DNA from 4 places in the Azospirillum sp. UENF 312511 genome. Region 2 is predicted to be linked to each of the others. Evidence: riboswitches for the same ligand, from Rfam matches in the RefSeq annotation. Region 2 holds a riboswitch; each other region holds the start of a gene.
The links. A riboswitch is a leader RNA that binds a small molecule or an ion and turns the genes downstream of it on or off. The one in region 2 is predicted to bind thiamine pyrophosphate.

Region 1 (7,015 bases), on a different contig from region 2:
TCTTGGGCACGTCTCGGGTCTCTCTGATTGTGTTCGGGCGGCCCTTACCCTGCGCCAGCCTTACGTTCCGATCAAGCCGAGCTGCGGGCTCGACGCCTCCGCGAAGGCCCGTTTCGGCATGCGCCCGGCCAGACGGGCCGCCCGCCCCGCCGCCACCGCGTCGCGCATCGCCGCCGCCATGCGCACCGGATCGCGCGCCTTCGACACCGCAGTGTTCAGCAGGACGGCGGCGCAGCCCAGCTCCATCGCCAGCGCGGCGTCCGACGCCGTGCCGATTCCGGCGTCCAGGACCACCGGCACCGGGCTGCGCGCGCAGATCGTCTCGATGGCGTGCGGGTTGCGGATGCCCAACCCCGAGCCGATGAAGGCGCCCAGCGGCATCACCGCCGCAGCACCCAGATCGGCGAGCTTGCGGCAGGTCACCGGATCGTCGTTGCAGTAGGGCAGAACGGTGAAGCCATCGGCCACCAGCTCCTCCGTCGCGCGCAGCAGCTCCTCGACGTCGGGGTAGAGCAGCTCGCGGTCGCCGATGACCTCCAGCTTGATCCAGTCCACATCCAGCGCCTCGCGGGCGAGCTGCGCAGTCAGCACCGCCTCCTTGGCGGTCAGGCAGCCGGCGGTGTTGGGCAGCAGTCCGGCGCGGTCCCCGATGACGTCGACGAGGCTTTCCGAATAGCCGTCCAGGCTGATGCGGCGGATGGCCAGAGTGACCAGTTCGCTGCCGCTGGCCGCCAGCGCGTCAAGCATGACCTGCTGGTTCGGATAGCCAGCGGTGCCGAGAAACAGGCGCGAGCGGAACTCACGGCCCGCTATGGTGAGCGTGTCGTTCATGGGTGTTTCCTTGAATGTCGGACCCGCGCTCCGGCGGGTGAGAATTTCAGCCGCCCTGCACGGGGCGGATGATCTCCAGGGCGTCGCCCGCGGACAGCGGCGTCTCGTCCCAGCGGCGGGACGGCAGGACGGCGCCGTTGAGGGCGACCGCGACCCCGCGGGTGCCCGCGGCGATTCCCCGCCCGGCCAGCAGGGCGGCGACGGTGGGGGCGGCGAGATCCTCCTCCCGCCCGTTGACGCGGATGCGCGCGCTCATGCCGCGGCTCCTCTGGGCTGGGCGAAGCGGTCGAGCGCGAAGGGGCGGATCACCGGATCAGCCTCCCCGGTCAGGATCAGCCGCGCGATCGAATCCGCGGTGACCGGGGTCAGCAGGATGCCGTTGCGGTGGTGCCCGGTGGCGTAGACCAGCCCCTCCACCTCCGAGAGGCCGAGGATCGGGGCGTCGTCGCGGGTGCCGGGGCGGAAACCGGCCCACGCCTCTTCGATGGGCAGTTCGGCGATACCCGGTAGGGCACGCCACGCCCCTTCCAGCAGGGCGAACTGGCCCCCCGCGGTCAGCCGGTCGTCGAATCCGCGCTCCTCCGTCGTGGCGCCGACCAACAGCCGCCCGTCCAGCCGCGGGATCAGGTAGGTGCCGGGGGTCCACACCACATGGCGCAGCAGCGGCAGGCGGGCGTCCATGCGCAGGCAGAGCATCTGCCCCTTCACCGGACGCACGGGCGGACGCACCGCCGGGGACAGCCCGTCTATCCAGCCCGACCACGCCCCGGCGGCCAGGACCACATGGTCGGCCTCGACCAGCCGGTCACCAACCTGGACGCCAACGGCGCGACCACCACGGACCTCGATGCGGCCGATCTCTGCATACTCGTGCACCACGGCACCAGCCCGCAAAGCAGCGGCGTGCAGGGCGGCGGCGACCTTGCGGTTGTCCACCTGATGGTCGCCGGCGCAGAAGAGCGCGCCGGCCACGCCCGGCTGGAGGTAGGGCTCGCGCCGCCGCACCTCCGCCCCGCTCAACCACTCGACCGGCAGGCCGAGCTTGGTCTGGAAATCGTGCAGGAAGCGCACCTTGGCGGCGTCGTCGGCGTTCAGCGCGATGACCATGGTGCCTTCGTCGCGCAGGTCCACCGCCATGCCGGAGGCGGCCTCCAGCTCCGCCGCGAAGGCGGGCCACAGGTTCTGCGAGGCGCGGGTCAGCGGCAGAAGGCTCTCTTCGCCGGGTTCGGTCTCCACGCAGGCGGCGAGCATGCCGCCCGCGGCGTGGCTGGCGCCCCGGCCGGCAGCGCCACGGTCGAAGACCTCCACCCGGCAGCCGGCGGCGGCCAGCCTCCAGGCGATGGACAGGCCGATCACCCCAGCGCCGACCACGGCGACGGTGGGCTTTGCGGAATCGGAATGAAATAAGGGCGCGGATACCATGCGGCGGCTCCCTTCGCTGGCATTATCCAGACAGGTTCGATGGGTGTGATCTCAGCCGCGCGAGCGCATCCCGCACGGCACCCCAGCCAATGCGCGGATCATCCGGAAGAGAGCCGCCTTTGGCAAGCCCCTTTTCGTTGGTCACAACAACAAAAGCGACGCCAGCCCCAGGAAGGACAGGAATCCGATGACGTCGGTCATGGTGGTCAGGAAGACCGAACTCGCCACCGCCGGATCGACGCCCAGCCGGTCCAGCCCGATGGGAATCAGCACCCCGCACAGCCCGGCGACGAACAGGTTGATGACCATGGCGCAGCCGATCACGAGGCCGATCATCGGCTCGAACCACGTCGCGGCGATGGCCCCCACCAGCGTGGCGAAGACGGCGCCGTTGAGCAGCCCGACCAGAACCTCCTTGCCCACCACGCGGGGCGCGTTGGAGGACGACAACTCGCGCGTCGCCAGGGCGCGCACCGCCACGGTCAGGGTCTGGGTCCCGGCGTTGCCGCCCATCGAGGCGGTGATCGGCATCAGCACCGCCAGCGCCACGATCTGCTCGATGGTCGCCTCGAACAGCGAGATGACGCCCGCCGCCGCGAAGGCGGTGAACAGGTTCAGCCCCAGCCAGGAAATGCGCGAGCGCGAGGTTTCCAGAACCGAGCGGTAGATGGAGGTGTCGCCGACGCCGCCCAGCTTGCCGATGTCGTCCTCGGCCTCCTCGTCGATGATGTGGACCACGTCGTCGACGGTGATGACGCCGATCAGCCGCCCGCCAGCGTCCACCACGGGGGCGGAGACCAGGGCGTATTGGCGGAACAGGTTCGCCACCTCCTCCTGGTCCATGGTGGCGGGGATGGTGTCCACCTCCCCCGTCACCAGATCGGCGATGCGGACCGACCGCTTCTGGCGCAGCAGGCGCGACAGCGGCACCGCCCCGACCACCCGGTGCATCGGATCGACGACGAAGATGTCGTAGAAATCCTCCGGCAGCTCGTCGGTGGCGGCGCGGACATAGTCAATGGTCTTGCCCACCGTCCAGAACTGCGGCACCGCCACCAGATCGCGCTGCATCAGGCGGCCGGCGGTGTACTCGTCGTAGGTCAGGTTCTCCTGGACCAGCGCGCGGTCGGCGGCCGGCAGATTCTCCAAAACCTCGCGCCGGGTGTCCTCGTCCAGATCCTCGATGACGTCGACGGCGTCGTCGGTGTCCAGCTCCGCGACGGCGGCGGCCAGTTCCTTCGGCTCGAACAGCTCGACGATCTCCTCGCGGAGATCTGGGTTGAGGTAGCTCAGCACCTCGCCGTCGAAGTCGGGGCGCAGGACGCCGATCAGCGACTCCCGGTCATCGTGGCCCAGCTGCTCGATCAGGTCGGCGATGTCGGCGGGATGAAGCGTGTCCAGCTCGGCCCGCAGCTCGTCGCGCCGTCCGGCGTGCAGCCGTTCGACGACCTCCTCGACGAACTCGGGCTCCACACCATAGGCGCGCTCCTCCTCGCCGTCCTCGCGGGGCGGGTCGGGGCGTTCGGCCGGGTGCGGCACATCGTCCTGGATACGATCCGGTTCCTGGCGGTCGGTGTGCATGGCGGCACCCTCCCTTCACGATGGCAATGCGGCGTGACGGCATGGTCCTGCGATCGGCCGACCATGGCGCACCGGCGTTTGCGGGTTGGTGGGGAGCCCTTGCGGGTTCCCGCCGGGGCGCCCACCGAATATAGGTGTGCCGCCCTTTTGTCCAGCCCGGCGGGCCGGCTCGGGACCTCCAGCCCTGCGCGCAATTGCTTGCGTAGGCTTCACAATTCGTGCACCCATAATGCGCGCGGGGCTTTTCACCTCGCGCAGCCCGAGAAGAACCGACACCACCGGCCAGCGGATGTGACGATGGAGTACGCCTACACCGACATCGACGGTCAGGAGGGGATCATGCTGTCGGGGCGTTTCACCTACGACGACAGCCGCAAGTTCCACGACCTGCTGGCGGACTGGGACATCGGCGCGCGGCCCGACGTGCGGCTGGACCTGCGCTATCTGACCTTCCTCGACTCCGCGGCGATCGGCATGCTGTTCGTCCTCGCCAACCGCTGCCGCGACGCCAAGGGGGTGGTGACGGTGCACAACGCGCAGCCTTACATCGTGCAGACCATGCGGCGCGTCGCACTCGACCAGTATGTGGAGTTCCGCTGAGGGGGAATTGCCTGGAAAGGGCGGTCCCGATCGGGTGGCCCGAAAACGAAAAAGCCCGCTGTGGTCCGATGGACCGGCGGGCTTTTCGTTTGTTTGCCAAATCCCCCGTTTCGGGGGGATGGTGCGGTCGAGAAGACTCGAACTTCCACGGCATCTCTGCCACAGCGACCTCAACGCTGCGCGTCTACCAATTCCGCCACGACCGCACAAGGCTGGTAGAACCGACGTCGGGATCACTCCCGTCATCGGGTGGAGCGGGGGAATAGCAGATCCCCGATGACCGATCAAGCGGCGTCTCGCGTTTTTGCCAAAGAAAGTTCATAACGTCGGCATGACCGACCTCACCGCCCCCGTTCCGCCGTTCGCCGATGCCCGTGACGATGCCGTTCCCGCCGCCCCGGCGCGGGCGGTGGAGTGGCGCATCAGCGACACGCCCGTCCCCTACCCCGACGCGCTGGCCGAGATGGAGGCGCGCGTCGAAGCCATCCGCGCCGGCACCGCGCCGGAGCTGGTCTGGCTGCTGGAGCACCCGCCCCTCTACACCGCCGGAACCAGCGCGCGGGAGGAGGACCTGCTGGAGCCGGGCCGCTTTCCCGTCTATCAGGCCGGGCGCGGCGGGCAGTTCACCTACCACGGGCCGGGGCAGCGCGTGGCCTATGTGATGCTCGACCTGAAGACGCGCGGCGCCGACATCCGCGCCTTCGTCCAGGATCTGGAGGAGTGGCTGATCCGCACGCTGGCCGCCTTCAACATCCGTGGCGAACGGCGGGAGGGTCGTGTCGGCATCTGGGTGGACAAGGGGCCTTACGGCGGCGCCCCCGGCCAGGAGGACAAGATCGCCGCCATCGGCGTGCGGGTGCGCCGCTGGGTCAGCTTCCACGGTGTCGCCCTGAACGTCGAGCCGGACCTGTCGCACTTTGCCGGCATCGTCCCCTGCGGCATCAGCGAGCATGGCGTGACCTCCATCGTGGCGCTCGGCCATCTCGTCGCCATGGAGGATGTGGACGCCGCCCTGATCGCCAGCTTCGCGGAGGTCTTCGGCGGCGCGGCCGCAGAGGAGTGACCTCTACCGCTTCGGCGGCGCCCCGCCGGCCTGCGCGTCGTTGAGGACGCGCAGATCCTCGTTGGTGATCGACACGATGGTGCAGCCGGTGCTGTCGCCGTTGCGGAACAGATAGATCAGCTTGCGGTTTGCCTGCTTCTTCGGGTCGTGCAGGTTCAGGCCGTGGCCGAAGGCGACGCCCAGGACCTCGCCTTTGAAAATGGCGCGGTAGCGCATGGGCATTTGCTCCCGGAACTGACGGGAGGCGCAGGACTTGCTCAGTTCCTTCTCGAAGGTCCCGGCGTGCCGCCAGTCCTGGGTGGAACGGATCGTGACCCATTGCGGCGGCAACGGGAACTGGACCACCGGCGGCGACAGCGGCAGGTTATAGCCGCCGGGCGGCACCGGCGGCATGTGCCCCGGCTCCGTCCGGTCGAGCGGCCCCTTGGCCCAGGCGGCTCCGGTTGCCAGCACGCTGAGGAGCAGGAGGCTCAGAGTGGCGCGGTGCAGAAGCGCAGATTTTGGCCTTTTGCCGCTCATGCCGATCCGATTGCCCCCTCCCTAACCCTCCCCCGCTTCGCAGGGGAGGGGACTGCCGCCGCTCCGCGAATATCTCCCTCCCCTGCGAAGCGGGGGAGGGCCGGGGTGGGGGCAAGGCGATCCGCTCCCCCATCCACACCCGACAGCCTAGCCCCGCATGGCTAACAGAACGCTAACCATCCCCAGCCGTCACTGCGTCGGACGTTGCTCGAACACGCCCGGACCGGGATCGCGGGCCGGCTCGACGGCGATGTCGCTGACGATGGCGGCGGAGGGGCCGCGGCGGCAGGCCTCCAGCATCCGGTCGACGGCGCCCGCCGGGCCGGCGAACAGCGCCTCCACCGTGCCGTCGCCGCGGTTGCGCACCCAGCCGGCCAACCCCAGCCGATTGGCCGTGTCCACGGTCCAGCCGCGGTACCACACACCCTGCACCTTGCCATGAACGCGGGCCAGCACGGCCTTGCGGGTTTCCTCGTCCGCCATCCCCATCCCCGGTGTCGTTTCCCTACGGTCGGGACAATAGGACAGGAGCCGGTTCCGGAAAACCCGGCGGTGCCCCAGCGCCCTCCCCTCCTCCAATGAACAATGCCGCCAACCATTCGTCGGCGTATCATCCGTGCATGGCGGGGCGCGGGATCTCCTGTGACCGCCGGGCCGCGACAGCGAAGGCCGCGACCGGGCACGGGCGGGCTCGCACCCCCTGAACGAACGGTTCGGGAGGAACGGACATGACCATCCGAAACCCTGCGGAATGGGGAGCGGCCCATTTCAAGTCCTGGTCCCACGGCTTGGCCGAAGCGGGCCACGCCATCGCCCCGCCGGCGCGGGAACGGGCGGCGCTGGAGCCCACGGTGCGGCGCATCCGCGGCGACGACCTGCGCGACGCCCTGCGGAAGGGGCTCCATGATTTCATGGCCTGCCGGACCGACGTCCTCTTCATCGCCCTGATCTACCCGCTGGTCGGGCTGCTGCTGGCCGAACTTCTGCTCCACGGAAACG
Region 2 (7,015 bases):
ACTGGAAGGGTCCGCTGTCCGGTCTGGTCGTCACCCGCTACGGCCACAACGTGCCCTGCGAGCGGATCGAGGTGGTCGAGGCGTCGCACCCCGTCCCCGACGAGGCCGGCCAGCAGGCGGCAAAGCGCATCCTCGACATCGCCGCCTCGCTCGGCCCCGACGACCTGATGCTCTGCCTGATCTCCGGCGGCGGCTCCGCCCTGCTCGCCCTGCCCGCGCCCGGTATCTCCATGGCCGACAAGCAGGCGGTGTCCAAGGCGCTGCTCCGCTCCGGCGCGAACATCACCGAGATGAACTGCGTGCGCAAGCACCTGTCCGCCATCAAGGGCGGGCGGCTGGCCGCGGCGACCAAGGCGCGGGTGGTCTCGCTGGTCATCTCGGACGTGCCGGGCGATGACCTGTCGGTGATCGCCTCCGGCCCCACCGTGCCCGACCCGACCAGCTACGCCGACGCGCTGGCCGTGCTGGAGAAGTACGGGATCACCCCGCCGCAGCCGGTCATGGACCATCTGCTGGCCGGGCGCGACGAGAGCCCGAAGCCCGGCGACCCCCGGCTGGAGCGCGTCAGCACGATCCTCGTCGCCACCCCGCAGATGGCGCTGGAGCGCGCGGCGGAGGTCGCCCGCAAGGCCGGCGTCACCCCGGTCATCCTCGGCAACGCTCTGGAGGGCGAGTCGCGCGAGGTGGCGCTGGTCCATGCCGGCATCGCCCGCCAGATTGTCGAGCACGACCAGCCCGCGGCCAAGCCCTGCGTCCTGCTGTCCGGCGGCGAGACCACGGTGACCGTGCGCGGCAAGGGCCGCGGCGGGCGCAACGCCGAGTTCCTGCTGGCGCTGACCGTGGCGCTGGACGGAATGAAGGGCGTGCACGCCCTGGCCGCCGACACCGACGGCATCGACGGGACGGAGGACAACGCCGGCGCCCTGCTCTCCCCCGACACGCTGGCCCGCGCCGCCGAGGCCGGCGTCAACGCCAAGGAACGGCTGGCCGACAACGACGGCTACAGCTTCTTCAGCGCGCTCGGCGACCTGCTGGTGACCGGGCCGACCCTGACCAACGTCAACGACTTCCGCGCCGTTCTGGTCCTGTGATGGGTGGGGCGCCGCCGGCCGATTTGATATATCACTTACGGCCAGAGCGGCGCCCGCTCACGAAAATTTGTTGATGACTCCACGGATTATCCGCCACACTCACCGTCAAGGCATCACGAATATGGCGTCTGGCATGCCACAAGCATCCAACCGGGCCGCCCCGTTCGAAGGATAAAGCGAAGCGGTCGGGCACCGAACGCACCCCGCGCGCGCCAGGACAAGAACGAGATCGCGGACCCATCCGGGAGGAACCATATGCGCCAAACCGGTGCGCGGAGCGCCCTGCCTGTCGGCGGGCGTTGGATGCAGTTGCTTGCCGGCGTCATCTGCATGTCGATGATCGCCAATCTCCAGTACGGGTGGACCCTCTTCGTCGAACCCATCGACGACAAGCACGGCTGGGGCCGTGCGGCCATCCAGGTGGCCTTCACCATCTTCATCGTCACCGAAACATGGCTGGTGCCTGTCGAGGGCTGGTTCGTGGACCGCTTCGGCCCGCGGATCGTCGTGCTGTTCGGCTCGGTGCTCTGCGCCGCCTCCTGGGCGCTGAACGCGGTGGCGGATTCTCTGCTCGTGCTCTACGTCGCGGCGGCCATCGGCGGCATCGGGGCGGGCGCCGTCTATGGCACCTGCGTGGGCAACGCGCTGAAATGGTTCCCCGACCGGCGCGGTCTGGCCGCCGGCATCACCGCGGCGGGCTTCGGAGCCGGCTCCGCCCTGACGGTGGTGCCCATCGCCACGATGATCGAGACCTCGGGCTACGAGGCGACCTTCATGGCCTTCGGACTGGGCCAGGGGCTCGTGGTCTTCGCGCTCGCCTGGCTGCTGGTCGCCCCGCCCTCCGCTCCCCTCGCCCGCGGCGGCTTCGCCGCCCCGCCCGCGCAGCGGCAATACACGCCGAGCCAGATGGTCCGCACCCCGGTCTTCTGGGTCATGTACGCCATGTTCGTGATGGTGGCCGGCGGCGGGCTGATGGCGACGGCCCAGCTCGGCCCGATTGCCCAGGACTTCGGGCTGGCCCACGCGCCGGTCAGCATCCTCGGCCTGACCCTGCCCGCCCTGACCTTCGCCCTGTCCATCGACCGGGTGCTGAACGGGCTGACGCGCCCCTTCTTCGGTTGGGTGTCCGACCACATCGGGCGCGAAAACACCATGTTCATCGCCTTCGCCATCGAGGCGGTGGGCATCGTGGCGCTCAGCCTCTACGGCCGCGACCCGGTGGCCTTCGTGCTGCTGACCGGTCTGGTCTTCTTCGCCTGGGGCGAAATCTACAGCCTGTTCCCGGCCTGCTGCGCCGACACCTTCGGGTCGAAGTTCGCGGCGAGCAACGCCGGGCTGCTCTACACCGCCAAGGGCACGGCGGCGCTGCTGATCCCCTTCGCCAACATCATCGCCGACGCGACGGGAAGCTGGCACGCGGTCTTCCTGCTGGCCGCCGCGGTCAACGCGCTGGCCGCCGTGCTGGCGCTGTTCGTCCTGCGCCCGATGCGCAACCGCATGGCCGCCGGGTCGCTGGACGCGCGCAGCGGCCGGAGCGTGACGGCAACACCCTGACGCTCTTTTCCCCTTTCCCCCCGCTTGGGGAAGGAGCCGAAGCGAGGGGGCGCCCGTGAGGGCGTCCCCTTTTCGATTCGGGAGGTCAGTCCGCCGCCTGCCCCTCCTCCAAATAAATCTCCCCGCCCTTGGCGCGGAAGCTCTCCGACATCTCGGCCATGCCGGAGTTGGCGTACTCCCGCACCTCCTGCGTGATCTTCATCGAGCAGAACTTCGGCCCGCACATCGAACAGAAATGCGCGACCTTCGCCCCCTCCGCCGGAAGGGTCTGGTCGTGGAAGCGCTCTGCCGTCTCGGGGTCCAGCGACAGATGGAACTGGTCGCGCCAGCGGAACTCGAAGCGGGCGCGCGACAGGGCGTCGTCGCGTTCCTGGGCGCCGGGATGGCCCTTGGCGAGGTCGGCGGCGTGGGCGGCGATCTTGTAGGTGACCACGCCCACCTTGACGTCGTCGCGGTCCGGCAGCCCCAGATGCTCCTTGGGCGTGACATAGCAGAGCATCGCCGTGCCGAACCAGCCGATCATGGCGGCTCCGATGGCGCTGGTGATGTGGTCGTAGCCCGGCGCGATGTCGGTGGTCAGCGGCCCGAGCGTGTAGAAGGGCGCCTCGCCGCACAGCGCCAGCTGCTTGTCGACGTTGGCCTTGATCTTGTGCATGGGCACATGGCCCGGCCCCTCGATCATCACCTGCACGTCGTGCTTCCAGGCGATCTTGGTCAGTTCGCCCAGCGTCTCCAGCTCGGCGAACTGGGCGGCGTCGTTGGCGTCGGCGATGGAGCCGGGGCGCAGCCCGTCACCCAGCGAGAAGGCGACGTCGTACGCCTTCATGATCTCGCAGATCTCCTCGAACCGCTCGTAGAGGAAGCTCTCGCGGTGGTGGGACAGGCACCATTTCGCCATGATCGAGCCGCCGCGCGACACGATGCCCGTGGTGCGCTTGGCGGTCAGCGGGATGTGCGCCAGACGGATGCCGGCGTGGATGGTGAAATAGTCCACCCCCTGCTCCGCCTGCTCGATCAGCGTGTCGCGGAAGATCTCCCAGGTCAGGTCCTCGGCCTTGCCGCCGACCTTCTCCAGCGCCTGGTAGATCGGCACGGTGCCGATCGGAACAGGGCTGTTGCGCAGGATCCATTCGCGGGTGGTGTGGATGTTGCGGCCGGTGGACAGGTCCATCACGGTGTCGGCGCCCCAGCGGATCGACCAGACCATCTTGTCGACCTCCTCCCCCACCGAGGACGCGACGGCGGAGTTGCCGATGTTCGCGTTGATCTTGGTGAGGAAGTTGCGGCCGATGATCATCGGCTCCGATTCGGGGTGGTTGATGTTGGACGGGATGATCGCCCGCCCGCGCGCCACCTCGTCGCGGACGAACTCCGGGGTCACATGGTCGGGGATGGAGGCGCCGAAGTCGTCACCATCCCGCGCCGCCGCCTCGGCCAGCCGCTGGCGGCCCAGATTCTCGCGAACGGCGATGTATTCCATCTCCGGCGTGACGATGCCGGCTCGGGCATAGGCCATCTGCGTGACCGCCCGGCCCGGCTTGCCGCGCAGCGGACGGCGCCCGGCGCGGTCGAAGACGGGCACGGCGCGCGTCTCGCCGACGCGCAGCCCGTCGTCCTCCGGACGGACCTCGCGGCCCTCATAGGCCTCGACGTCGCCGCGGGCCTCGATCCAGGAGCGGCGCAGTTCGGCCAAGCCGCGGCGGATGTCGGTCTGCACGGCGGGATCGCTGTAGGGGCCGGAGGTGTCGTAGACGCGCACCGGTGGCTCGCCGCCGCCGACATGGATGTCGCGCATCGCCACGCGCAGGTCGGGGAAGCGCTCCCCGGCCACATGGACCTTGCTGGACGACGGCAGCGGGCCGGTCGTCACCGAGAAATGGTCGGACGGCGCGGCCTTCTGGGAAGCGGGGGGAAGAGTGTCGGGCATCTGCTGTGGATCTCCATCGCACATAGGATCGTTGGAGACCCGGGTGTGACGGAGCGGCAGAACGGACGACCGGAGCGGTCCCCATGGAGGGGTGCGCAATGGGGATGCGCGTGACCATGGCCCGTTTGTTCCTGTCCCTACGCCGGTACGACCCGGATCAGGTTCAAAGGGTTCGGCGCCTTACGGCATCATCTCAGCCCCGTGCTATGGGGCTCCCCTTGGAACGTCGCCATGCTGAACCATCCGCCCCACCCACGTCAACGCTATTCAAGGCGCGATTCACGGCGAATCCCACCCGATCAATACAATTGGCGCGATTCTGGTATCCATTATCTGGTATACAAAATCCTATTGCGCAGCCTGAGCCGGCCCCCTATGCTGCATCACAACAACAAGAAGCAACGCCCCCTCCCGAGTGCCCGGAGCCTGTCCCATGCTCGAATCCCAGATGATCGCCTTCGTCGCCCTGGCCGGCCTGATGGGCCACGGCCTGACTTTGCTGATGCGGGAGGACGACGAGTGGACTTCCGATCCGCAGGACGAGCAACCGGACGGCCTCTGGTCGTCGGACCGCTTCAACCAGTCCGGCGAGGGCCACAACCGTCCCTTCTTCCTGGAATGAAAGAAGGCCGCCGCGCGGGGTGCGCGCGGCGGCCGTCATTCGAGACAAGAAACTGAAACTTCGCGGGCCAATCAGTGGCCGGGCTGCACCGCCAGCCCACCCGCACCCTGCTGGGCGGCGAGTTCGGCGTTGCGGGCGTGGTGCTTGCGCAGCATGGGCCGCAGGATCGCGATGGCGCAGAAGGCCGCGATGAGGTCCATGGTGGCGCAGATGTAGAGCACGGTCGCCCAGGTGCCGGTGGCTTCCATCAGCAGGTTGCCCAGCGGGACCAGCAGGGCCGCGACGCCCTTGGCGCAGTACAGCACGCCGTAGATCTTCGCCGCATGCTTGGTGCCGAAGGTGTCCGCCGAGGTGGCGCTGAACAGGCTGTACACTTCGCCCCAGGCCAGGAACACCAGACCCGACAGGATCAGGAACATGATCGGGTCGTGGCCGAAGCGGCTGAGCATCAGGATGCCGAGGCCTTCAAAGGTGAAGGCGATGAACATGGTCGCTTCACGGCCGATGTGGTCGGAGACGAAGCCGAACAGCGGACGGGAGATGCCGTTCATCACGCGGTCGAGCATCAGCGCGAAGGGCAGAGCCGCCATGGTGATGCCGAACAGGCTGATCGGGGCTTCCTTCACGCCCAGATCGTGGGCGATCACGCCGAGCTGGGCCACCGCCATCAGACCGCCCGAGACGGTGCAGATGAACATGACCATCATGACCCAGAAGACCGGCGTCTGCAGCGCTTCCTTGAGCGTATAGTCGCGGCGGGACTGCAGGACCTTGGTCGAGGCCTTCACCTGATCCTTCTGCGGGGCGCGCAGGAAGTAGGCGGCGATGAGGATGATCGTGCCCTGCAGCAGGCCGAACCAGAAGAAGGTCGCCTGATAGCCCGAGGAGTGGATCATGTTGGCGATCGGCAGGATCGTCACGGCCGAGCCGGCGCCGTAGCCGCCCGCGGTCAGGCCGACGGCAAGGCCGCGCTTGTCCGGGAACCACTTCAACGCGCTGTTGACGCAGGTGGCGTAGACGCAGCCGACGCCGATGCCGCCGATGGCCGAACCGACATAGAGCATGCCGAGCGAGCCGGCGTAGCTGTCGATGATCCAGGAGAGGCCGGTCATCACGCCGCCGAAGGCGACGATGGCGCGGGGGCCGTAACGGTCGATGAAGTAGCCTTCGATGGGGGTCAGCCAGGTCTGGACGACGACGAAGACGGTGAAGGCGGTCTGGATCGAAGCGCGGGTCCAGCCATGGGTGGCCTGGATTTCCGGCACGAAGAGCGTCCAGGCGTACTGGATGTTGGCCGCGGCGACCATGCAGACGATGCCGACGACGATCTGCATCCAGCGCGCGCCTTCGGAGATGGGCGCCTGCGAGCCGCCGGAACTGTTAAAAGCTGGCCTCTGGGATTCTGTCGATCCAACCATCATTCCCTCCCGTGGGATTGCGACGCTTTGATACCGGGCATGAGGGTCCCCTTGGGCGGGCGAGCGGCGTCCGAGCGAGCGTCCGCATCGCCGCGTCATGGGCGGCCTTGTTCCGTGCCGATGTGAGTCATGGTTCAATGATGAGCTGGAGAGCCGGTCACGCCGTCCCTGCGTTCGTGGCGCTCCAGATACGGCATATGGTATGCCAGAGACATGATTGTTGGCAACACGAACTTTTGGCGTGTTGCCCTTTTCATCCAAAAATTTTTCGGGCTTTCGAAAGCCGGACAATCGAGAGGGTTGGCCCCGCCCTGAGGACGGGACCCGATGGTGCTCAGTGCGGTCGCGGAAAGGAGAGGACGAGCGGCCTCAGGCAGCCGCGGAGGCAGCGCGGGACGAGGCG
Region 3 (7,015 bases), on a different contig from region 2:
AGGTGGACGAGGTGAGCTGGCAGACCGACCTGTCCATGGGCATCATCCGCGTCGCGCTGAAGCATGGATGCTCGCCGCACGGCAACGCCAAGGCCCGCGCCGTCGCCTGGAACCTGCCCGACCCGGTGCCGCTGCACCGCGAGCCGATCTACTCGCCGCGGCCGGAGCTGGTGAAGGAGTACCCGGCGATCGAGGACCGGCGCGACTACCGCCTGCCGCAGCTCGCCCGCTCGCTCCAGTTCAAGATCGCGGACAGCGACATCCGCCAGCGCTTCCCCTTCATCCTGACCTCCGGACGGCTGGTCGAGTATGAGGGCGGCGGCGAGGAGACCCGCTCCAACCCCTGGCTGGCCGAGCTGCAACAGACGATGTTCGTGGAGATCAACCCCAAGGACGCCGAGCGCCTGGGCATCCGCGACGGCGGCATGGTCTGGGTCTACGGGCCGGAGGACAGCTCCAAGGCGCGGATGCGCGCGCTGGTGACCGAACGCATCGGCACCGGCACGGTCTTCATGCCCTTCCACTTCTCCGGCTACTGGCAGGGCAACAGCCTGCGGGAGAATTACCCGCCGGGCACCGATCCCATCGTCCTGGGCGAACCGGCCAACGGGGTGACGACCTACGGCTACGACCCCATGACCTTCATGCAGGAAACCAAGGTGACGCTGTGCCGCGTCGAACCGGCCTGACGCGCCGCAAGGAGGACACACGACCATGGCCCGCATGAAATTCCTGTGCGACGCGGAACGCTGCATCGAGTGCAACGCCTGCGTCACCGCCTGCAAGAACGAGCACGACATCCCCTGGGGCATCAACCGCCGCCGCGTCATCACGCTGAAGGACGGCGTGCCCGGCGAACGGTCGATCTCCATGGCCTGCATGCATTGCAACGACCCACCCTGCGCGGCGGTCTGCCCGGTGGACTGCTTCTACCAGACGGCGGACGGGGTGGTGCTGCACTCGAAGGACCTGTGCATCGGCTGCGGCTACTGCTTCTACGCCTGCCCCTTCGGCGCGCCGCAGTACCCGCAGGCGACCAACTTCGGCGGGCGCGGCAAGATGGACAAATGCACCTTCTGCGCCGGCGGTCCGGAACCGGACAACTCGTTGGAGGAGTATCAGAAATACGGCGCCAACCGGCTGGCCGAGGGCAAGCTGCCGCTTTGCGCGGAGATGTGTTCCACCCGCGCGCTGATGGCCGGCGACGGCGACGTTCTGGCCGACATCTACAAGGAGCGGACGGTGCGCCGCGGTTACGGCTCCGGCGCCTGGGGCTGGACCACCGCCTACCGCGAGAACGACCGTGGCAACGCCTTCAGCCCGGGCCGCGAGGGCACCGGCGGGAGCTGAGCGGGTGGGGTGATGCCCCCACCCTAACCCTCCCCCGCTGGGCGGGGGAGGGGACTGCCGCCGCTCCGCGAATATCTCCCTCCCCCTCCCAGCGGGGGAGGGCCGGGGTGGGGGCAAGCGTCCCCCGACGCAGCACCCCGCGAAGCGCATACTCTCTAGGGAAGGACGCGACATGACGAAGCTCCTGCGCCCCCTGCTGGTCCTGTTCGTTCTGCTGCTCGCCGCACCGGCGGTGCAGGCGCAGTTCTACCAGACGCCGGGGCCGAACTCGCCGACCTCGAAGGACGAGGTGCAGCTCTACCAGACGCCGGACGGCAAGCTCTCCGGGCGGGTCAGCATCCCCGACGAAAAGCTGGGCGTCCTGGTTCAGCCGGAAGGGCGGGAATGGCGCGAGTTCCGCATGGTCTGGCTGAAGATCATCGCCGGCGCGCTGATCCTGGGGCCGATCGCGGTGCTGGCGATCTTCTACCTGATCCGCGGCACCATCCGCATCCACGGCGGCCGGTCGGGGCGTCCGGTGCCGCGCTTCAGCGGCATGGACCGCTTCGCCCACTGGACGACGGCGGTCAGCTTCCTGCTGATGGCGCTGACCGGGCTGATCCTGACCTTCGGGCGCATGCTGCTGATCCCGCTGATCGGCCACCCCAACTTCACGATGCTGGCCGAGGCCAGCAAGTACATGCACAATTTCTTCAGCGTGCCTTTCGTCCTCGGGCTGCTGATGATCTTCGTGCTGTGGGTGCGCGACAACATCCCGGAGAAGGCCGATCTGGTCTGGCTGAAGACGCTGGGCGGCGTGCTGAGCAAGTCCGGCGAGCATCCCGAGGCCGGGCGCTTCAACGCCGGCCAGAAGGGCGTCTTCTGGGCGGTGGTGTTCGGCGGCTTCGCGCTGTCGCTCACCGGCTTCCTGCTGATGATGCCCTTCGCCGTCACCGGGATCGGCGGCATGCAGATCCTGCATGTGGCGCACGGGGTGGTGGCCGCGCTGATGATCGCGCTGATCATCGGGCACATCTACATCGGCACCATCGGCATGGAGGGCGCCTTCGACGCCATGGGCCGCGGCGTGGTGGACGAGAACTGGGCCAAGGACCATCACCGCCGCTGGTACGAGGAGCAGCTCCGCAACGGCCGCACCAACGAGGACGGGCGGCTGCGGCATCATGCGGCGGAGTGAGGCGCGGAACCTCTCGACAGGCGCGCCGGCATGACCGATCCTTCCGCGCAACGAAGTGTGCGTAGGGGGGAGGCATGCCGCTCGACCACCGGGAGTCGCTGTTCCGCCGCATCGCGGAGCGGCGCGACGAGCTTGTCGCGCTGACCCGCGACCTGATCCGCATCCCGACCGTGAACCCGCCCGGCGACGTCTACACCGACTGCGCGGAATTCCTCGGGCGGCGGCTGGCCGGGCGCGGCTTCGCCGTGGAGTATGTGCGGGCGGATGGGGCGCCGGGCGACAGCGACCGCTACCCGCGCACCAACGTGATCGCCCGCATCGAAGGGCGCGAGCCCGGCCCCTGCGTGCATTTCAACGGCCACATCGACGTGGTGCCCGCCGGCCAAGGCTGGACGGTCGATCCCTTCGATGGCGTCGTGAAGGATGGGCGCGTCTACGGCCGTGGCGCCTGCGACATGAAGGGCGGGATCGCCGCCTCCATCATCGCCGTTGAAGCGATATTGGAGGCGGGCATCCCCTTCCCCGGTGCCCTGGAAATCTCCGGCACGGTGGACGAGGAGTCCGGCGGCTACGGCGGGGTCGGGCATCTTGCCACGCTCGGTTACTTCTCCCGCCCGCGGGTCGATCACGTCATCATTCCGGAGCCGCTGAACGTGGACCGCGTGTGCATCGGCCACCGCGGCGTCTGGTGGGCGGAGATCGAGACGAAGGGCCGCGTCGCCCACGGCTCCATGCCCTTCCTCGGCAACTGCGCGGTGCGCCACATGGGCGCCGTGCTGCACCGGATCGAGACGGAGCTGATTCCCCGGCTGGCCGCCAAGCGCACGACCATGCCGGTGGTCCCGGAAGGGGCGCGGCAGTCCACCCTGAACATCAACGCCATCCACGGCGGCCAGCCGGAGGATCATGGCGGCCTGCCCAGCCCGATGGTGCCCGACCGCTGCCGCATGGTCATCGACCGCCGCTATTTGATCGAGGAGGACCCGGAGGAGGTGCGGGCGGAGATCGTCGGCATTCTGGAGGGTCTGCGCCGCGAGCGCCCCGGCTTCGACTACGAGCTGCGCGAGGTGCTGGCCTTCCTGCCCACCTTGACCGACGCCGACGCGCCGGTGGTGCGGGCGGTGGGGGCGGCCATCGAGACGGTGCTGGGCCGCCCAGCGGCGCAGGTGGTGTCCCCCGGCACCTACGACCAGAAGCACATCGCGCGGGTCGGGCATCTGAAGGACTGCATCGCCTACGGCCCCGGCATCCTCGACCTCGCCCACCAGCCGGACGAGTATGTGGACATCGACGACATGGTCCATTCCGCGCAGGTGATGGCGATGGCCGCCCTGTCGCTGTTGCGGCGGGAGGTGTAGGGTCGCGTTCGTGGCAACAACAACGGCTGGCGGGAAGCGCGCGCGATGTCGAACCTCAAGCTCAACCTTGGCTGCGGCGACACGCGGCTTGCCGGTTACGTGAACGTGGACAAGTACGGCACCTTTGGGCCGGACATCGTGGCCGACCTGGAGGTCGTGCCCTGGCCGTTCGAGGAGAGCAGCGTCGCCGACGTCCAGCTCATCCACGCGCTGGAGCATATGGGCCAGACGACCGAGGGCTTCCTGAACATCATGAAGGAGCTGTACCGCGTCTGCCGCCACGGCGCGCGGATCACCATCAAGGTGCCGCACCCGCGCAGCGAGGGCTATCTCGGCGACCCGACCCACGTCCGCCCGATCACGCCCAACGTGCTGAGCCTGTTCTCGATGGAGGAGAACCGGAAATTCATCGAGCGCGGCTGGCCCAACACCCGGCTGGCCATGCATCTGAACGTCGATTTCCGTACGCTGTCGATCACCTACGCCCCGACTCCGCGCTGGCACCACAAGCTGGCGTCCGGAGAAGTCACGAACCAGGAGGTGATGGAGGCGATGGAGAGCCAGAACAACGTCATCGACGAGATCGCCATGGTCTTGGAGGTGGTGAAGGCCGCCGCCTGAACCCGACCTCCCTGAACCAGGGCAATCGCATTTGACTTTCATAGCCCTCTCCCCCTGGGGAGAGGGTGGCCCGTAGGGCCGGTGAGGGGGTTGCGCAAGGCGGTTCGTCCGGCACAAGCGCAACCCCCTCACCCTAACCCTCTCCCCGGAGGGGAGAGGGGATTTCAAATGCGATCACCCTACCCTCGAACCCGACCTCCTTGACGGGCGGGGGCCGGTCCCTTAGCTTGCAAAGTGTTCCCTGGGGGGCCTCGCTAGGAGGCTGAGACTCCGCCGGTCCGGCGCTTTCATCCGGACAACGCGGTGACCCATCGAACCTGATCCGGGTCATACCGGCGTAGGGACGGGACTGAAGGGCGGCACGGCGTACCCCCATTCCATCCAGACACCGCTTGTCCCGGCAACAGTTTGTTGGCGCTGCAAAAGGTGTGTCCGGACGTGACCGAAGCCCGACTTGTCGAAGAGCTGCTGGCCTTCATCGCCGCCGGAGAGGCGGACGAAGAGGCGTTCAACCGCATGGCGCTGGCCGTCTTCGCCCACCAGTTCGAGACCAACGCCCCCTACCGCCGCTTCGCCACCCAGCGGGCGCGCACCCTGCGCACGGTGAAGAGCTGGCGCGACGTGCCCGCCGTGCCGATCAGCGCCTTCAAGGACCTGACGCTGAGCGGACGCCCGCCGGAGGAGTGCCCGCACGTCTTCATGACCAGCGGCACCACCAAGGGCGTGCGCGGCAAGAGCCACCATCCGACGCTGGCGGTCTACGACCGCTCGATGACCGTCAATTTCCGCCGCCGCTTCATGGGTGACTTTGAACGGCTGCGCATGGGCATCCTGTTCCCGACCGAGCAGGCGATGCCCAACTCCTCGCTCGCCCATTATCTGGCGCTGGCGAAAAGCGAATTCGGGACCGCGGAGAGCCGCTATTTCGTCTCCGACGCCGGGCTGGACGTGGACGGGGCCATCGACGCGCTGTCCCGCGCCGAGGCGACCGGTGAACCCTACGCCCTGCTGGGGGCGAGCTTCAGCGTCGTGCATCTGATGGACGCGCTGGCCGAGCGGGGGCGGAGCTTCGCCCTGCCGGCGGGCAGCCGCATCCTCGACACCGGCGGCTTCAAGGGCCAGTCGCGCGAGATGGCGGCGGAGGAGTTCTACGGCCGCCTGTCCGCCACCTTCGGCGTGCCGCGCCGGCTGTGCATCAACATGTACGGCATGACCGAGCTGAGCACCCAGTTCTACGACGACGGCAACGAGGCCTGCCCGTCGGTGAAGTCCGGCCCGCACTGGATCCGCAGCCGGGTCATCAACCCGCTGACCGGGCAGGAGGTGCCGCACGGCAGCGTCGGCGTTCTGGTCCATCACGATCTGGCCCATTTCAACTGCGCCTCGGCCATCCTGACCGAGGATGCGGGGGTGGAGGTGGACGGCGGCTTCCAGCTTCTCGGCCGGGCGGACGGGGCGGATGCCAAGGGCTGCTCCATGGCGGTCGAGGACTTCCTCAAAGCGGCGCGGGCCCCATGGCCGTTGGCTTGATGGAGCGCGCCGGGCATCTGCCGGGGTTGTCCGCCGACGCGGTGGACTGGCGGACGCTGACCTTCCGGCGCGGTGCCGAGACGCTCGACGTGGCGGTGCCGGTGCTGAGCGAGGCACAGGTCGCTGAATTGGCAACGCGGGTGCGGACGAACGCGCGGACCTATCTGAGACACCGCACCGTCGCGGAAATCGCCGCCACCATCGACCGCGCCGTCGCCCGGCTGCTCAACCGCGACAATCCCTGGCGGCAGAAGGCGGAACGTCTGCTGCCGCTGGTCACCGGCTACGACGCCGAGATGGTCCGGCTGGGTCTGACCGGCTATCTGAAAACCTTCCGCGGGCCGGAGCTGCGGAAGTTCATCACCGAGGATTTCGCCAACCCGGCGGTGCTCGACGATTTCCAGCCGATGCCCAAGGGCGGCTTCGCCCACGCCTTCGGGCCGGAACTGCTGCTGCATGTCTGGGCGGGCAACGTGCCGGGCCTGCCGCTGTGGAGCCTGATCTCCGGCCTGCTGGTCAAGGCCGGCACGGTCGGCAAGCTGCCGAGCGCCGAGCCGCTGTTCGCCGGCTGGTTCGCGCAGATCCTGGCGGAGATCGACCCGGAGCTGGCCGACTGCATCGCCATCGTCTGGTGGAAGGGCGGCGACGAAGCGGCGGAGCGCGCGTGGCTGGGCCGCGCCGACACGGTGGTCGCCTATGGCGGCAACGACGCGCTGGAGGCCATCCGGGCGCGGGTGCCGATCACCGCGCGCTTCCTGCCCTACGGCCACAAGATCAGCTTCGGCATGGTCGCCCGCTCCGCGCTCGACGCCGGGAAGGCGGGGGCGGTGGCGCGGCAGGCGGCCTACGACGTGGCGCGCTACGACCAGCAGGGCTGCTACTCGCCCCAGACTTTTTTCGTGGAGCGCGGCGGGCGGGTGTCGCCGCGCGAATTCGCCGGCTATCTGGCGCACGAGCTGGACGCGCTGGGCAGCAAGTT
Region 4 (7,015 bases), 270 kb from region 2:
TTCGTGCGCGGCATCACCGACGGCTCCGTCAGCGAAGGGCAGGCAGCGGCCTTCGCCATGGCCGTCTTCTTCCGCGGCATGACGCTGGAGGAGCGGGTGGCCCTGACGCTGGCCATGCGGGATTCCGGGACGGTGATGCGCTGGGACCATCTGGACCTGCCGGGACCGGTGGTCGACAAGCATTCGACCGGCGGCGTCGGCGACAAGGTCAGCCTGATCCTCGCCCCGGCGCTGGCCGCCTGCGGCGGCTTCGTGCCGATGGTGTCGGGGCGCGGGCTCGGCCACACCGGCGGCACGCTCGACAAGTTCGAGAGCATCCCCGGCTACCGCGCCAAGCCCGACCGGGCGACGCTGGAGCGGGTGGTGAAGGAGGTCGGCTGCGCGGTGATCGGCGCCACCGACGACATCGCCCCCGCCGACCGCCGCCTCTACGCCATCCGCGACGTGACGGCGACGGTGGAGACCATCGACCTGCTGACCTCCTCGATCCTGTCGAAGAAGCTGGCGGCGGGGCTGGACGCGCTGGTGATGGACGTGAAGTTCGGTTCCGGAGCCTTCCTGCCCGACATCGCCAAGGCGCGGGAACTGGCCGACAGCCTCGTCACCGTGGCCGAGGGCGCCGGGCTGCCCACCGTCGCGCTCTTGACCGACATGAACGAGGTGCTGGGCCTGACCGCCGGCAACGCGCTGGAGATGCGGGAGTGCATCGACATCCTGCGCGGCGGCGCGGCCGACTCCCGGCTCTACGAGGTCACCGCCGCCCAGGCCGCCGAGCTGCTGGTTCTGGCCGGGCTGGTTCCCGACGCGGCCGAAGGGCGCGCCCGCTTCGACCAGGCAATGGCGAGCGGGCAGGCCGCCGAGCGCTTCGCCCGGATGGTCCACGCGCTGGGCGGTCCGGCGGACCTGCTGGATGCGCCGGACCGTTATCTGGACGCCGCCCCCGTCGTCCAGCCGGTCTTCGCCGAGCGCGCGGGCGTGGTGGTGGCCATCGACGTGCGGGCGGTCGGCATCGCCGTGGTGGCCCTGGGCGGCGGGCGGACCAAGACGACCGATCCCATCGACTTCGCGGTCGGGCTGGCCGACGTCGCCGGGTTGGGCGCTTCGGTGGGGCCGGCGGAGCGCCCGCTCGCCGTGGTCCATGCCCGCAGCGCGGCGCAGGCGGAGGATGCGGCGGCGCTGCTCCGCCGCGCCTTCACCGTGGCCGACAGCGCCCCGTCGGCCGGGCCGCTGATCGCCGACCGCATCCGGCTGTAGGAGGCGGCTTACGCGGCACGTCGTACGCCCTCGGCCTGCCGCGCCCGCACCGGCCCCACCAGAGCCTCCGCGGCGAGGCGGCCCGAGATGACGCACGCCTCGACCCCCGGGCCGGGAAAGACCCCGCCGCCGGCCAGCAGCAGGCCGGGCACCGGCGACTTGGCGGGAAGCGCCGGATCGGTGCCATAGATCGCCCCTTCCGTCGTGTGGGCGTAGCGGGCGAAGGTGGCGGCGCTGGCGTCCTGCCGGTGCAGGATGTGGCGCTCCAGATCCGGGATCACGGCGGCGGCCGCGGCGATCATCGCGTCGCCCTCCCTCGTTTTCCGCGCGCGGTAGTCAGGGGCGGAGCGGTCCCAGGCGCCGCCCGCCGGGTCCAGCCGCATCAACGTCAGCGAGGCGCAGCCCGGCGGCGCCAGGGTGGCGTCATGGGCGGAGGGCAGGGCCAGCGCCATCCCGGCATCCTTCAGAAAGATCATGGCCGGCAGGTCGGGACGGATGTCCAGCGCCAGCGTGACCAGGAAGGCGGAGGTCGAGGGGAGCAGTGCGCGATATTGATCCGCGCTCCCGGCGGGCAGATGCTTCTCCCCCACCAACTCCAGCAGGGTCCGCCGGGCGTCGGCGTTGGAGATTACCGCGGCGGCGGCGATGCGCTCCCCGTCCATGATTTCGACCTCGGCGGCCCGGCCGTCCTCGACCAGGATGCGGCGGACGGGGGTGCACAGCCGGACCTCCCCGCCCTTGGCGCGGATCGTCTCGACCAGCGCGTCGGCCAGCCGTTGCGATCCGCCCTCCGGATAGGCGCCGCCGTCGAAGACGTAGCCGAAGATCGGCGCCATCTGGGTGGCGCCCAGCCGCTCCGGCCGGTCCGACAGGTAGTTGGTAAGGCTGGACAGCAGGGCGCGGGCTCCGGCGTCGGGCACGTAATGCTCCAGCATCTCCAGAAAGCCGCGGTCCTGCCAACGGAAGGCCTGCGGGCACTCCAGCGGATAGGCGCGCATCGCTGCGACGTCGCGCGGGATGTGGGGAAGTCCGGTCTCGGCGCAGCCGCGGTAGAGGTCGCGGTAAACGCCGCGCATCTCCTCCAGAAAGGCAGCGGCCCCGGCGGCGCTGTCGGGATGCTCCCGCGCGATCAGGGTGGACAGACCCTCGGCGTCGCCGGGCAGCGGCTCAAAGACACCGCCCCGGACGATGCCACGGTTCACCGGCTGCCAGCGCACGCGGTCCGCCACGCCGACCGTGCGCAGCAGATGCCCGACCGGGCCATCCGGACGGGTGCCGCTGACGTCGTGCACCCCGGCATCGAAGATGAAACGCCCGACCGTCCCGTCGCGCAGCCGGACCTTGCGCTCCCAGGAGGAGCAATAGCCGCCCGGGCGGTCGTGCGCTTCCAGGACGGTGACGCGGACCCCTGCCTCCGCCAGCAGGGCCGCCGCGGTCAGCCCGCCGATGCCGGCGCCCACCACGACGACACCGTCCTTTTGCCCAAGGACGGCGGGCGCGGGCCAGGGGTGGGGCTCGCGCTCGGCCAGACGGCGGGCAAGGATCGGGGCAATGACCCGCTCCGGCAGGAAACGGCAGGCGGCGGCTTTCACCTTGGTGGCGAGTGTGGCGGTGAGCGAGGCTACGGTCGGCATGGCGGACCCTTGCGGTGGTGACGCCCGCCAGACTGTCCGAGGCACCGGACGGGGCCAGCGCCGATCCGCGAAAGGCCGGGGCCGCTTCGCCAAACGCCCGAACGTCGATTCACGAAGCGTGAAACGCCGGTGCTTTCTCTGGGCAATGTGGCCTCCGGGCGATGTGGCGCGGGCCAGACCTGCGGTTGCGGCATTGGGCAGCATCCGGGCTGCTCATATACTGTGCAATCATGACCCAAGCCGCCGCTCTTCCCGCCGCTGCCGCCAGCGACGACACCCGCCGTGCCATCGGCTGCTTCGTGCTGGCCATCTTCCTGTTCGCGGGCATGGACACGCTCATCAAATACTTGAGCAGCGGCTATCCGGTGGCGCAGCTCATGTTCGCGCGGTCGGTGGTGGCGGTGGTGCTGGTCGGCGGCATCTCGGTGGCGCGCAGCGGGTGGGGCGGGATGCGCACACGGCGCCCGGTCGCCCACGTCTTCCGTTCGCTGGCCGGGCTGCTGTCGATGGGCTGCTTCTTCTACGCCTTCAAGCATCTGCCGCTGGCCGAGGTCTATGTGCTGAGCTTCGCCGGGCCGCTGTTCATCACGGCGCTGTCCATGCCGCTGCTCGGCGAGCCGGTGGGCTGGCGGCGTTGGGCGGCGGTGCTGGTCGGCTTCGGTGGCGTGGTGGTGATGGCCCGCCCGGAGGCCGACGCGCCGCTCCTGCCGATTTTCGTCGGTGTGGCCGCAGCCTTCTTCTACGCGCTGGCGATGATCGCGGTGCGCGGCCTGTCGCGGACGGAAAGCAACACGGCCATCGTCGTCTATCTGCTGCTGACCACCACGGTGGTAAGCGGCGTGGCGGCGATCCCCGACTGGGTGCAGCCGGGCGGCTTCGACCTGGGGCTGATGCTTCTGGTCGGCACGCTGGGCGGCGCGGCGCAGGTGCTGATGACCCAGGCCTTCCGCCTGGGCCGCGCCGCGGTGGTGGCGCCCTTCGAATACACGGGGATGATCTGGGCGACCCTGCTCGGCTTCCTGGTCTTCGGCGACGTGCCGACCCCCACGGTGCTGGCCGGTGCCGGGATCATCATCGCCAGCGGGCTCTACATCCTCTATCGGGAAACGCTGCGCCGCGGCGACTGACGGGTCAGGCGGCGGCGGGAAGCGCCAGCCCGCCGTCAATGATGCGCGGGGAGTCCGTCAGGGCGACGATCCGGCTGCGTTCCAGCACGCGCCGGATCCGCGGCGGGTGATTTTCGAAGGCGATGGCGCCGCCGTGGTCGAGCACCGCATTGCGGAGCGCCAGCAAAATGCCGATGCCGCAGGAATCGAGGAACTCCACCCGCCCCAGATCGACGCACAGGGTCACTGCCCGCGCGTCCGCGACGCGGCGGAGCAGCGGCGTCAGGCCGGGCAGGGCGGCGTGGTCGATCCGCCCCGACAGGACGGTGCGCAGCCCGCGTCCGCCCTGCGCCGTGGCGAAGGGGTGCAGGGTGACGGTGCTGTGCGACGGGGTGGGCCGCATGCTTCGTGACGACTTTCCGGTTGGGGCAACGGTCCGGCGCGGGCCGGGGGCGGCGGAAGGAACCACGGGAAGCGCGACTCTCCGGTGTCTGTTGCGTTGCGAAATTGTGAAAAGGCGCCGGGCCGCCGCTTGACAGCCGCGCGCCGGGCTCACACTGTGCACACGAACGGCTGGGGTGCCTGCCGCAAGGCGGGCTGAGACCACACCCATCGAACCTGATCTGGGTCATGCCAGCGAAGGGAGCCAAGCGTTCGAGGCTGTGCCGCCGCTACACCCCTGGCCTCCTCGTCCTCGCGCGGTTCTTCGCCGGGCAGGAGGAGACACATCCATGCGGCGCTTCCTTTCCATCCTCTCGGCAACGGTCTTTACGGCGGCCTTTTCGTCGTCGCTCCTGCCCGGCGCGGCGCGGGCGGGCGAGGCCTCGGTCCCCGTGCTGGTGCCGTTGACCGGCTTCCTGTCGCTGGAGGGGACGAGCCAGCGCAACGGCGCCGTCCTGGCGCTGAAGGACGCGCCCGCGGGTGTCGCGGTGCGGTCGGAGGTGATCGACACCGGCACCTCGCCGGAGGCTGCGGTCACGGCGCTGGAGCGCGCGGCAGGCGGCAAGGTCACGGCGGTGGCGGCCAGCATGCTGGGCACGCAGATGCTGGCGATGCTGCCGCTGGCCCAGGATTACGGCATTCCGCTGGTCACGGTCTCCGGCACGGCGAGCATCACCGAGCAGGGCAACCCCTGGGTCTTCCGCTTCTTCCCCGGCGACGCCGTGACCAAGGAGGCCCACGCCCGGTACGTGACGGAGGAGTTGGGCAAGAAGCGCCCGGCGGTGATCTACCAGACGACGGCCTACGGGCAGAGCGGCAAGGCCCATCTGGAGCAGGCCTTCAAGAAGCTCGGCGTCGAGCCGGTGTTCGAGGAGGGGGTGGACCCTGCCGCCAAGGATCTGCTGGCGGTCCTGACAAAGGCGCTGGCCGCCAAGCCCGACGTGCTGGTGCTGCACCTGCATTCCGGCCCGACCGCCCTGTTCATCCGGCAGGCGGCAGCCAACGGGGTGGCGGTGCCGATCGTCGCCGGCTCCGCCATGCACCAGCCGAGCACCGCGGCGCTTCTGGAGCCGGCCGAGCTGAAGGGCGTCTGCGCCGAGACGGCGGCCTCGCCGATCTCCGGCGGCAACCCAGAGGTGGAGGCCTTCACCGCCGCCTACCGCGCCGCCTTCAACGCGGAGCCGGACGCCTTCGCGCTCGGCCAGTATGACGGCATCCGCATGGTGCTGGCGGCTGTGCAGGGCGGCGCGGACAGCGCGGAGGCGGTGCGCAAGACTTTGTCCGGCGGGACCCACCAGGGCCTCGCCATGACCTACCGGTCGGACGGCAAGGGCAACATGGCGCATTCCGCGGTGATCGTTTGCTACGACGGCGCCTCACGGGTGCCGGCGATCGCCAAGCGCTACGACAACCTGACCGGTGTGGTGACCGGCGCGGTGAAGTGAGCGGGCCTTGATCACCCTGCAGCTTCTCGTCAACGGCCTCGCCCTGGGCGCGGCCTACGCGCTGGTCGCGCTGGGCTTCGTGCTGGTGCTGAACGCCACCGCGGCGGTGAATTTCGCGCAGGGCGATCTCGTGATGGCCGGCGGGCTGCTCGGCGTGGCGCTGGCGCCGCATCTGCCGGGGTATCTGCCGCTGCCCGGGCTGCTCCTGCTGCCGGTGGTGCTGGTGCTGATGGCCGGGCTGGGGCTGCTGCTGGCGGCTGCGGCCTATCTGCCGCTGCGGCGCCGCCCACCGGTGGCGGTCTTCATCAGCACGATCGCGGCGGGCATCATCCTGCAGAACGGCGCCTCCGCCCTGTTCGGGCCGGAACCGCGGGCGGCCCCGCCGCTGCTGAGCGGGGGGACGCTCGACCTCGGTGGCTTGGTGGTGGCGGAGCAGTCGCTGGCGATCATCGCCGTTGCCGCTCTGCTCATCGCCGGGCAGCAATGGCTGTTCGGGCGGACCCAGCTCGGCCGGCGCCTGCGCGCCACGGCCCAGGACCCGGAGATGGCGCGGGCCTGCGGCGTGCCGGTGACGGCGATGATCCTGATCACCTTCGCGCTCGGCACCGCCTTCGCCGGGGCGGCGGGGCTGCTGCTTGCCAACCGCTACTTCGTCACGCCGACGGCGGGCGGCGACCTGATCCTCAAGGCCTACATTGCCGTGACCATCGGCGGCTGGGGCTCGGTCCCCGGGGCGGTGGCCGGCGCGCTGCTGATCGCGCTGTTCGAGGTGGGGGTGTCGTCGGTGCTGTCCTATCCGGTGGCGCTGGGGCTGCTCTACGCCACGCTGCTGGTCATCCTGGTGGCCCGTCCACAGGGGCTGTTCGGGGAGGCGGCGCGGCGCCGTGCGTAAGGGCGTGTGCAAGTTGTGGGCGCTGGCCCCCACCCTGACCCTCCCCCGCTGGGCGGGGGAGGGAATGATGCTTGCGGTGCTGCTGGCGTACGCGCTGCTGTACGCGTCGCCCTACGGGCTGCGCGTGTTGACCGTGGCGGGGGTGTACGCGCTGGCCGCCATCGGGTTCCAGATCGTGTTCGGGCTGGGCGGCGCGCTGTCGCTGGCCCATGGCGCCTTCTTCGGAATCGGGGCCTACGCCAC

Region 1: another riboswitch for thiamine pyrophosphate. It lies ahead of thiO (glycine oxidase ThiO); the one in region 2 lies ahead of thiC (phosphomethylpyrimidine synthase ThiC).
Region 3: another riboswitch for thiamine pyrophosphate. It lies ahead of ACWPN7_RS00840 (LuxE/PaaK family acyltransferase); the one in region 2 lies ahead of thiC (phosphomethylpyrimidine synthase ThiC).
Region 4: another riboswitch for thiamine pyrophosphate. It lies ahead of ACWPN7_RS13040 (ABC transporter substrate-binding protein); the one in region 2 lies ahead of thiC (phosphomethylpyrimidine synthase ThiC).

What each region holds. Positions count from the first base shown of each region.
Region 1 is NZ_JBSNCG010000002.1:393,550-400,564, reverse strand. It holds gene ACWPN7_RS10235 (PaaI family thioesterase) at 1-10, opposite strand, end outside; gene ACWPN7_RS10230 (thiazole synthase) at 61-831, opposite strand; gene thiS (sulfur carrier protein ThiS) at 878-1,087, opposite strand; gene thiO (glycine oxidase ThiO) at 1,084-2,253, opposite strand; TPP riboswitch at 2,245-2,348, opposite strand; gene mgtE (magnesium transporter) at 2,395-3,834, opposite strand; gene ACWPN7_RS10210 (STAS domain-containing protein) at 4,132-4,434, shown strand; tRNA gene ACWPN7_RS10205 (tRNA-Leu) at 4,554-4,640, opposite strand; gene lipB (lipoyl(octanoyl) transferase LipB) at 4,766-5,497, shown strand; gene ACWPN7_RS10195 (hypothetical protein) at 5,501-6,016, opposite strand; gene ACWPN7_RS10190 (acylphosphatase) at 6,206-6,499, opposite strand; gene ACWPN7_RS10185 (DUF2189 domain-containing protein) at 6,745-7,015, shown strand, end outside.
Region 2 is NZ_JBSNCG010000003.1:81,719-88,733, forward strand. It holds gene ACWPN7_RS11710 (glycerate kinase type-2 family protein) at 1-1,091, shown strand, start outside; gene oxlT (oxalate/formate MFS antiporter) at 1,347-2,645, shown strand; gene thiC (phosphomethylpyrimidine synthase ThiC) at 2,731-4,572, opposite strand; TPP riboswitch at 4,689-4,801, opposite strand; gene ACWPN7_RS11725 (hypothetical protein) at 5,006-5,194, shown strand; gene oxlT (oxalate/formate MFS antiporter) at 5,266-6,528, opposite strand; gene ACWPN7_RS11735 (MFS transporter) at 6,982-7,015, opposite strand, start outside.
Region 3 is NZ_JBSNCG010000001.1:170,091-177,105, reverse strand. It holds gene ACWPN7_RS00865 (formate dehydrogenase subunit alpha) at 1-689, shown strand, start outside; gene fdh3B (formate dehydrogenase FDH3 subunit beta) at 715-1,350, shown strand; gene ACWPN7_RS00855 (formate dehydrogenase subunit gamma) at 1,523-2,527, shown strand; gene ACWPN7_RS00850 (acetylornithine deacetylase/succinyl-diaminopimelate desuccinylase family protein) at 2,602-3,885, shown strand; gene ACWPN7_RS00845 (class I SAM-dependent methyltransferase) at 3,931-4,506, shown strand; TPP riboswitch at 4,739-4,868, shown strand; gene ACWPN7_RS00840 (LuxE/PaaK family acyltransferase) at 4,945-6,036, shown strand; gene ACWPN7_RS00835 (acyl-CoA reductase) at 6,021-7,015, shown strand, end outside.
Region 4 is NZ_JBSNCG010000003.1:350,938-357,952, reverse strand. It holds gene deoA (thymidine phosphorylase) at 1-1,254, shown strand, start outside; gene ACWPN7_RS13055 (phytoene desaturase family protein) at 1,263-2,888, opposite strand; gene ACWPN7_RS13050 (DMT family transporter) at 3,119-4,015, shown strand; gene ACWPN7_RS13045 (STAS domain-containing protein) at 4,020-4,397, opposite strand; TPP riboswitch at 4,559-4,656, shown strand; gene ACWPN7_RS13040 (ABC transporter substrate-binding protein) at 4,726-5,880, shown strand; gene ACWPN7_RS13035 (branched-chain amino acid ABC transporter permease) at 5,888-6,772, shown strand; gene ACWPN7_RS13030 (branched-chain amino acid ABC transporter ATP-binding protein/permease) at 6,837-7,015, shown strand, end outside.